3 regions of the Brevibacterium renqingii genome follow, and region 3 is predicted to be linked to each of the others. Evidence: riboswitches for the same ligand, from Rfam matches in the RefSeq annotation. Region 3 holds a riboswitch; each other region holds the start of a gene.

Region 1 (3,270 bases), on a different contig from region 3:
GAAGCCTCTTGGTAGGATGGTCCCGACGCCGTCGATACCGCCAGTCGGGGCCGTCGTCGGCGTCCGGGTTGGCAAGGCCCCGACCGAGAGGTCCGAGATGTCTGCCCAGTCCCGTCCGTCCGAAACACGCCCGTCAGAGTCAGGCCTCTCCCGAGAGGTCGGAGTCCTCGTCGGCTTCGACGGCTCCGAACTCTCAGCTCTGGCCGTCCGCCGCGGCGCGGTCGAGGCCGAGCGCCGGCATACCGCGCTGACCGTCGTCACCGCCTATGCGCTGCCGACGATGATCTATCCGAACATGGCCTCCCTCCCCAGCGAGCCCGAAGACGTGACCGCGAAGAAGGAAGCGGAGGCGACCCTCGCCGAGGCGGTCGAGCTGTTGCGAGATCACCCCGGTGAGAAGAGCTTCCGCACCGCACCGGGCGATGCCGCCGGCGTCCTCGTCACCCTCAGCTCCGAGGCCGAGGTCGTCATCGTCGGCGCGCGAGGTCGCGGCGGCTTCATGGGCCGCGTGCTGGGATCGGTCTCCACCGCCCTTCCGGCCCATGCGCACTGTCCGACCATCGTGGTGCCGCAGCATGCCGCACCCGACTCAGCACAGAACGGCCCCGTGGTCGTCGCCGTCGACGGCTCGGACACAGGACGCGTCGCCATGTTCACCGCGGCCGCCGAGGCCGCGGTGCGCGAAGCTCCGCTCGAGGTCGTCTCGGTGCTGCCGACGGGAGACGAATGGCTGTACTGGTACCCCGAGCTCGAGCTCAGCTCGGAGGTCTCAGGGCGTCGGCAGAAGGAGCTCGCCGCCGGGCTCGAGAGAGAGGTCGCCGAGCTTCGCGAGCAGTTCCCCTCGCTGTCCGTATCCACATCGGTTCCGATCGGCGATCCCACCGAGACACTCATCGAAACCAGCGCCCGCGCCCAGCTGACCGTGCTGGGCACGCGCGGTCGCGGACGTCTGAAGAGCGCTTTGCTCGGCTCCGTCTCCCGCGGTGTCCTCAACCGTGCCGCGGGACCGGTGATGGTGGTGCCGAGCTGATCGGCGTCGCCGGGCGCCCCTGAGACCCGCTGCCTCTCACCGCCGTCTGCTGTACAGTGGTGGCTACGACAGGGGAGCGCCATCAGGGGCGCTGAGAGTGCAGAAGAAGCTGCAGACCCTCGAACCTGATGCGGTCAGTACCGCCGAAGGAAGTCGAGACTCTTCCACCCCTCCTTGATCCGAGGAGGCACAATGCCGAAAACCACCACGTCGAATTCCGCACCGTCCACGGCACCGGCCCACACCCTGGCGCCGAAGACGAAGAAATGGCGGGTCGTCGACTACGTCACCACCGCCGTGCTCGGCATCGCCGTCGGACTCGTGTTCTGGGTGCTGGCGCTGAGCTGGAAGATCCTCGAGCTCGCCTTCCAGGCGTTCCCGCCCTCGATCGGGCTCATCGCCGGCCTGTGGGTCCTCGCCGGCCCCCTGGCCGGTGCGATCATCCGCAAACCCGGGGCCGCACTCCTGTGCGAACTCATCGCCGCCATCGTCGAAGCGGTCCTCGGCTCTCACTTCGGCGCAGCCGTGCTGCTGTCGGGGCTCGTCCAGGGTCTCGGCGCCGAACTCGTCTTCGCCGCCTTCGGCTACAAGCGGTTCACGCTCTGGATCACCGCACTGGCCGGAATGCTGGCCGCGGCTTTCATGGCCGTGAGCGAGAACATCATGTACAACGCCGAATGGCAGTTCGGCTTCCAGACCGTCTATGCCGTGTGCGCGATCGTCTCGGGCCTCGTCATCTCCGGCATCGGCGCCTGGTACGCCCATCGGGCGATCGCGAGGACGGGCGCGCTGAGCTCCTTCGCCTCCGGTCGCCTGCGCTGATGGGGCTGCCGATCACGGCGCGGGAGTACTCGTGGACGCATGCCGACCGTGATGCTCCCGCCGTCGGTCCTCTCGACCTCGAGATCACGGCCGGTGAGAGAGTCCTCGTCCTCGGACGCTCGGGAGCAGGCAAGTCGACTCTCCTCCATGCGCTTGCCGGTGTCCTGCCCGACGAGTCCGGAGAGGCGACCGGTGAGCTCCTCGTCGGAAACGCTCCCCCGGATCCTCGCCGAGGCGGCTCCGGGCTGGTCCTGCAGGATCCCGAATCGCAGGTGATCTTCTCTCGCGTCGGCGACGATGTCGCCTTCGGTATGGAGAACCTCGGGCTGCCCGCCGAGGTCATCGAGTCCCGGATCCCCGGCTCGCTGGCCGCACTCGGCCTCGATCTGCCGCTCGACCATCCGACGGCGGCGCTGTCCGGCGGCCAGAAGCAGCGCCTGGCCCTGGCCGGGATCCACGCGATGTCGCCTGAGGTCATCATCCTCGATGAACCCACAGCGAACATCGACCCGGACTCGGCCGCTGAGGTCCGCGACTCCGTCCTCTCCGTGCAGACTGCCGCCTCGGCGACGATGGTCATCGTCGAGCATCGGGTCGGACTGTGGCTCGACCACGTCGATCGCGTCATCGTGCTCGGTCCTCACGGGCTCCTCGCACAGGGTCCGCCGAAGCGGATCTTCTCCGACCCGAGCCTGTCCGAGGCGCTCATCGACTGCGGCATCTGGATGCCGCACGGATCGGAGACGACGTCAGGAGGGGGCTTGTCGCCCACAGCCGAGGCCGCGATCTGCTCGAGTCCCGGCGACGGACGAGGGGATGTGCTGCTGCGGGCCGCGGGCCTCGCCGTGGGCCGGCCGCGAGCGAAGGCACCGGCGGCGGCCGGCATCGATCTCGCCGTCCGCGCAGGAGAGGCTGTGGGCCTCGTCGGCCCCAATGGCGCCGGCAAGTCCACGACCGCGCTGACGCTGGCCGGTCTGCTTCCCGAGTTCGCGGGACGGGTCACCGCCGAGGCGGCGCTGCGGGGCGAGTCGAAGCACGCCCGTCCGTTCGCGTGGCCCTCGGCGCTGCTCGCGCCGCGCATCGGCATGGTCTTCCAGGAACCGGCACATCAGTTCCTCACCTCCGGTGTAGCCGCGGAGCTGAGTCTGGGACCGCGCCTGGCCGGGTGGTCGGACGCGGAGGTCGACGACCGCGTCGTCCAGCTGCTCGACGTGCTCGGCTTGCAGGCGCTGGCCGAAGCGCATCCGCAGAGCCTGTCCGGCGGCGAGAAGCGCCGCCTGTCGGTGGCGGCCATGCTCGCTCCCCGACCACAGGTCCTCATCGTCGACGAGCCGACCTTCGGCCAGGACGCTCTGACCTGGGCCGGGCTGGTCGAACTGTTCGTCGATGCCCTGGACCGCGGCTCGGCCGTCGTCGCC
Region 2 (3,270 bases), on a different contig from region 3:
CGATCTGGGTGTGCTGCTCGTCAGCCACAATATGGCCGATGTGCAGGCCGTCGCCGACCGTGTCCACGTGCTGCGGCTGGGCAAGGACGTCGGCGACTTCCCCGGGGACGAACGCACCGATGTGCTCGTCGCCGCGATCACCGGAGCCAGCGACAATGTCGTGACGAAGAGGGCCGCACGCAGGGGTGAGCGCCGATGACTCGCAACTCCTTCATCACCGATGAGCGGATCTCCAGCGAGGGGGTCGTCGGCACGTTCGTCCGACGGGTCAAGGAGGGGCAGCTGGGGGCGTTCCCGGTCATCCTCGCGCTCGTCGTCATCGTCATCGTCTTCCAGACGGCCGATTCCAACTTCATCTCACCGGCCAACCTCGTCAACCTCTCCACCCAGGTCGCCTTCCTCGCGATCCTTGCGCTGGGCATCAACCTCATCCTGCTCCTCGGCGAGATCGACCTGTCCCTGGCGCAGCTGGGCGGGTTGGCGGCCTCGCTGCTCGGTGTGCTCGTGGTCCGGCAGGGTGTGCCGCCGGCCATCGCGCTGATCATCATGCTGCTGCTCGGGCTCGTCGTCGGAGCCGTGCAGGGGTGGTTCTTCGCCGTCGTCGGCATCCCCGCCTTCGTCGTCACCCTGGCCGGCCTGCTCGCCTTCACGGGTCTGACGCTGACGACCTTGGGCACGCAGAAGAACCTGTCGATGTCGGAGACCTTCGCCTTCGACTTCGCCAGCTACTATTTCCCGGCCATCTGGGCCTACGTCTTCGGGGCGGTCGCGATCATCGGCTTCGGTGCCGGAATCATCCATTCGAAGCTGCGTCGGCATCGTGAGGGGCTGAACGCGCCGAGCTGGACCTCGGTGATCGTGCGCATCGTGCTGCTGGCCGCGATCGTGTTCGGGTTCCTCATCCTCGTCAACCAGGACTTCGGGCTGGCCATGCCCTTCTTCCTCATGATGGTCATCGCGATCGTCATCGATCTGGTGCTGCGCAAGACCCGCTACGGCCGCTCGATCTACGCCGTCGGCGGCAAGGTCGAAGCCGCCAGGCGAGCCGGCATCCGCGTCACCTGGGTGCGCATCAGCGTGTTCATGGCCGCGGGCGTGCTCGCCGCACTGTTCGGGTTCATCAAAACAGGGGTGACGACGAACGCCGGATCGACCCTGGTCAGCACCCAGGACCTGCTCAACGCGATCGCGGCAGCCGTCATCGGCGGCACCTCTCTCTTCGGCGGACGCGGGTCGGCCTGGGCCGCCGTGCTCGGTGCCCTGGTCGTCGGAGCGATCAACAACGGTCTCTACCTCATCGGCTTCAACTCCGATGCGCAGCAGATCATCACCGCGCTCGTCCTCCTCACCGCCGTCGTCATCGACGCCCTCAGCCGCCGCGGCCAGAGGTACGTCGGCCGGGGGTAGGGGAGTCCCGCCCTCACCGAGCGGACCACTTGGTGTCGAGGGACCAGTTGCAAGGGGTCCTTTCGAGGCCAAGTGGTCCGCTCGGTGCAATCGGCGGCGCGACCAGCTCGTGCGGACTCGCCCCGTCCCGGTGGGGCTGATACAGTCGAAGCCAATGACATGGGGTGCCTCATGACGATCCGCGGCAGCGGAGTTCGGCGAGGCTGAGAGAACACCCATCGAACCTGATCTGGGCCATACTAGCGAAGGGATCGTCATGGTTGACTTCGACCTGCGTTCTGCCAACGCACGACTGCGTGCGGGACATCCGCTCATCCAATGCATCACGAACACCGTCGTGCAGCAATTCAGCGCGAACGTGCTCCTGGCCGTCGGCGCGTCCCCGGCGATGCTCGACCATGAGGCCGACGCCGGGCAGTTCGCCGGCATCGCCGACGGCGTGCTCATCAATTTCGGCACCGCTTCGAATCATCAGCTGCTCGCCGCCGATGCCGCCATCGACGTCGCCGCTGCCGCCGGCAAGCCCTGGGTGCTCGACCCCGTCAGCGTCGGCGCGGTCGACTTCCGCACCTCTCGCATCCGCCGCGCCGCCGCTGACCGACCGACCGCGATCCGCGGCAACGCCTCGGAGATCGCGGCTCTGGCCGGAGTCGGCCTCGGCGGACGCGGAGTCGACTCCACCGATGAGGTGGACGCCGTCCTTCCCGCCGCCGCCCAGCTGGCACGCACGACCGGTGCGATCGTCGCGGTGTCCGGGCCCAGTGATGCCGTCGTCGCGCACATCGACGGAACCGACCATGTCGCCCATATCGACGGCGGCCACGACTTCATGCCGCTGGTCATCGGCACCGGCTGCTCCCTCGGCGCCGTCGCCGTCGCCTACCTGGCCACCGCCGACTCCAGCACTGCAGGCCCGGACTCCGCAGCAACGGTCTCGGCGACTGCGGCAGGGGACCCGGCCATCGACAGCGCGGCCGCCCTGGCGAGATTCGAAGCCGTCGTCGCCGCCCACGCGCACTTCGCCGTCGCCGGAGAACTCGCCGCCGCCGGCGCTCACGGGCCCGGCAGCTACTCGGTGAGCTTCCTCGACGCCCTCCACGCCGTCACCGGCGACCAGCTGGCCCAGGCCCGGGTCAGCCACGGCACACTGACCGCGGACGAAGGCGTGCAGGCATGACCGCCGGATCGGCGCACCCCGCGGACAGCCCCCACGACACAGGGGACCAGGGCGTGACCGTTCAGTCTCAGGACCGCTTCACCGGCATCGACACCCGCCTCTACCTCGTCACCGACTCCGCTCAGTGCGAAGCGGCCGGCCGCAGCGTCGCCGAGACCGTGCACGAGGCCGTCGCCGGGGGAGTGGGAATCGTCCAGGTGCGCGACAAGGACATCGACGACACCGCCTTCTACTCGCTGACCCGCCAGGTCATCGCCGCCGTCGACTCCGCCACCGCGGGCACTGACCGCACAGTCCCCATCGTCCTCAACGATCGCGTCGAGGTGGCCCGCCGCCTCATCGACGAAGGCGAGATCGTGCACATCCACGTCGGCCAAACTGATGCCACCGTCGCCGAGGTGCGCGCCACCTTGGGCGAGGCACCGCTGATCGGTCTCTCGGCCGCGAACAGCGCCGAATTCGCCGCCGCCCGCGACACCGACGTCGTCGACCTCATCGGCATCGGGCCCGTCTACGACACCGCGACGAAGGCCGACGCTCCCGACGGCATCGGACCCGAGCGCCTCGGCGAACTCGTCATCGAAGCGGGCATCCCGGCTGTCGCGATCGGCGGCATCAGCATCGACCGGGCGCCTGAGCTGCGCGACCGCGGACTGCTCGGCATCTGCGTGGTCTCGGCCATCTGC
Region 3 (3,270 bases):
TGCATCCGAGCTCCATCGCCAGAGCGGCGTCGGAGGCGGTGCCGACACCGGCGTCGAGGATGATCGGCACGTGGGCGCGGGAGACGATGGTTTCGATATTGTGCGGGTTGAGGATGCCCAGGCCGCTGCCGATCGGCGCGCCGGCTGGCATCACCGCTGCCACTCCGGCGTCCTCGAGTCGCTTCGCCAACGCCGGATCGTCGTTCGTATATGCGAAGACCGTGAATCCGTCGAGGACGAGTTCCTCGGCCGCGGCGAAGAGTTCGATCGGATCGGGCAGCAGAGTGTCCTCGTCGGCGATGACCTCGAGCTTCACCCAGTTCGTCTCGAGTGCTTCCCGGGCCAGCTGTGCCGTGAGCACGGCATCCCGGGCGGTATAGCATCCGGCGGTGTTCGGCAGGATGCGGATGCCCAAGCGCTGCAGCATGGTGAACACGGAATCACGCGATTCGGCGTCGAAGCGACGCATCGCCACGGTCGTCAGTTCTGTGCCCGAGGCCCGCAGTGCGTCTTCGAGAATGCTCAGCGAACTCGCGCCTCCGGTGCCCATGACGAGGCGGGAGCTCAGATCCGTGCCGTCGATCGTCCAGGTCATATCAGCCTCCCTGCACAGCGGTGACGATGTCCACGGTGTGGCCGTCGGTCAGAACGAAACCGGACCAGCCTCCGCGCCGGATCACTTCGCCGTTGACAGCGACGGCGATGCCCAGACGGCCCCCATCGGCAGGGGTCCCGTCCTCGCGCAGCTCCCGTCCGGTGACTTCGGCGACGAGGTCGAGCGCCGAGGTGGCACCGGCCAGTTCATGCGGTTCGCCATTGAGGACGATAGTGGCTGCCTGTGCTGATTCGGTCATGGTTTGCTCCTCTTCGAGGTCGTGGTGGGCAGAACAGCGGTGTCGGCGGCATCATCGAAGCGCCGAGGTGAGACGGAGGCGAGAGCGCCCGGTGGCAGCCATTCGGGGCGGCGACCGACAGCGAGTTCGGCACCCAACAGACCGCCGAGCGGGGCGAGGAGGATGCCGTGCCGGAAGTAGCCGGTGCTGACGACGCAGCCGGCGTCGATCCGACCGATCAGGGGCACATCGTCGGGGGAGCCGGGGCGGGCACGAGTGGTGATCTCGGTGATCTCGCAGTCGAGTATGCCCGGAACCAGACGCTGACCATCGTGGAGGAGGCGGTGGACCGATCCGGCGTCAGTGCCGGCTCGACCGTCCTCACGGGAGCTGGCTCCGAGCACGAGCTCCCCATCGGGGCGGGCCACGATGTAGACGGAACGGCCGTTGACGAGGCCGCGGATGGTGCTCGACAGCAGGGGAGTGCGCGCGGCGGGAGCACGCAGGCGCAGAACGTCGCCCCATACCTGGCGCACGGGCAGCCGCGGGGCGCCTGCTACGGCATTCGAGGCTGCTCCGGCGGCGAGGACGACCTGGTCGGAGATCAGCTGCCGCCCGTCCTCGAGCTCGACACCGACGGTGGCGTCTCCGTCGCGCAGCAGCCCGGTCACTCGCGCAGACAGGAGTTCGGAGGCGAACACCGAGCGCAGGGCCGAGACCACTCTCCTGGGGTCGATGGACTGATCCTCGGGGATGCGCACGGCACCGGCGACCGAAGGTGACAAGGACGGTTCGAGCTCTCGCGCCCGTGAACCGGTGATGAGTTCCGTTGCGAACCCGGCTCCCGACTGGGCATCCCGCAGCTCGCGCAGCGCCTGCAGATCGGCACGATCACCGGCACATACCAGGGTTCCGGTGTCGGTGAGGCCGAGATCGGCTGCGTCCGTGTCGGCCACCTCGGCGGCGAACTCCGGGTACATGTCGGCCGCGGTGCGCAGCAGCGGGTACAGCAGCTCCTGCCCCCATACGACCTCGGCGGCCGGAGCGAGCATGCCCGCCGCGGCATGGGAGGCGCCCATCGCGGGATCGGGATCGATGACCGTGACATCGGCGCCGAGGTGGCGCAGGTACCAGGTGGTGGACAGGCCGATGATTCCGGCACCGACGACGATGACGTGCATGGATTCTCCCTCCGGCGGCATGATCCGCATCAGGTCTGACGGTCGGCTGTTACACCCTCTCAGCCTCGTTGGGAGGCTCCCGCGAACTTCCTCTACTCTATGACCATGACCACCGATATTCCACCGCACACCGACGTGTCCGACTCGAGAAGAGCCTGGCGGGAAGCCGAATTGGCTCGGGCTAGCCTCTACCTGTGCACCGATGCCAGGAGTGCCCAGGGTGATCTTCCCGAGTTCCTCGATGCTGCGTACGCCGGCGGCGCCGACATCATCCAACTGCGCGACAAGACCCTCGAAGCCCGAGACGAGATCGCCGCCCTCGAGGTGCTGAAGGAAGTCGCTGAACGGCATGGGAAGCTGTTCTCCGTCAACGACCGTGCCGATATCGCACTCCTGGTCGGCGCCGATGTCTTCCACATCGGCCAAGGGGATCTCACCAGCGCTCAGGCTCGCGCCGTGCTCGGACCCGATGTCCTTCTCGGTCGCTCCACCCATTCGCGGGAACAGGCGCTCGCCGCCGAAGCGGACGGCGAGATCGACTACTTCTGCGTCGGTCCCGTGTGGGAGACTCCGACGAAGCCCGGCCGGCCGGCCGTGGGCACGGGTCTGCTGGCCGAGACGGCTGCTTCGGCGGTCAAACCCTGGTTCGCCATCGGTGGGATCAAGGCCGGTCCCAGACTCTCTGAGGTCCGGGAAGCGGGCGCGGAGCGTGTCGTGGTGGTACGTGCGATAACCTCGGCAGTCGATCCCGCTGCGGCCGCGCGGGTGCTCAAGGAGGAATCGGCATGACGGGTACCACGCACAGCGCAGCGAGCGGACAGGAGCCGACGATCCTCATCGCCGGTGCCGGAGCCACCGGAGGAGCCTTCGGCACCTACCTCATCGAGGCCGGCCGCAACGTCACCTTCCTCCTTCGGGAGACGAGGGCGGAGCGGATCCGTGCCGAAGGGCTGCGCTTCGTCTCGCCGGAGGCTGATCGGACGAACTCCGTCAGCGTGATCACCGCCGCGGAGCTCGAGAGGAGCCGGCAGACCTTCGACCTCGTCATCATCGCGGTCAAGGCCAACGGTCTCGATGCCGTCCTCGACGACGTCCGCCCCGCCGTCGGCGCTGACACGCGGATCGTCCCCTTCCTCAACGGCATGGCCCAGATCGACCGTCTGCAGGCCGACTACCCGGGTCAGACTCTCGGCGGGCTCGTCAAGATCGTCGGCACTGTCAAGGACGGTGCGGTGCATCAGCTCACCGACCTGGCC

What was found. A riboswitch is a leader RNA that binds a small molecule or an ion and turns the genes downstream of it on or off. The one in region 3 is predicted to bind thiamine pyrophosphate.
Region 1: linked by a shared signal. The riboswitch ahead of IIE29_RS13700 (ECF transporter S component) and the one ahead of thiO (glycine oxidase ThiO) in region 3 are both predicted to bind thiamine pyrophosphate.
Region 2: linked by a shared signal. The riboswitch ahead of thiM (hydroxyethylthiazole kinase) and the one ahead of thiO (glycine oxidase ThiO) in region 3 are both predicted to bind thiamine pyrophosphate.

The regions. Positions count from the first base shown of each region.
Region 1 covers NZ_JADBHG010000007.1:135,587-138,856, forward strand. Annotated here, with positions in the region: gene IIE29_RS13695 (universal stress protein) at 98-1,030, shown strand; TPP riboswitch at 1,091-1,199, shown strand; gene IIE29_RS13700 (ECF transporter S component) at 1,223-1,852, shown strand; gene IIE29_RS13705 (ABC transporter ATP-binding protein) at 1,852-3,270, shown strand, end outside.
Region 2 covers NZ_JADBHG010000001.1:476,688-479,957, reverse strand. Annotated here, with positions in the region: gene IIE29_RS02175 (ATP-binding cassette domain-containing protein) at 1-199, shown strand, start outside; gene IIE29_RS02170 (sugar ABC transporter permease) at 196-1,407, shown strand; TPP riboswitch at 1,558-1,676, shown strand; gene thiM (hydroxyethylthiazole kinase) at 1,664-2,584, shown strand; gene thiE (thiamine phosphate synthase) at 2,581-3,270, shown strand, end outside.
Region 3 covers NZ_JADBHG010000005.1:26,381-29,650, reverse strand. Annotated here, with positions in the region: gene IIE29_RS10645 (thiazole synthase) at 1-595, opposite strand, end outside; gene thiS (sulfur carrier protein ThiS) at 597-854, opposite strand; gene thiO (glycine oxidase ThiO) at 851-2,014, opposite strand; TPP riboswitch at 2,004-2,107, opposite strand; gene thiE (thiamine phosphate synthase) at 2,120-2,803, shown strand; gene IIE29_RS10625 (ketopantoate reductase family protein) at 2,800-3,270, shown strand, end outside.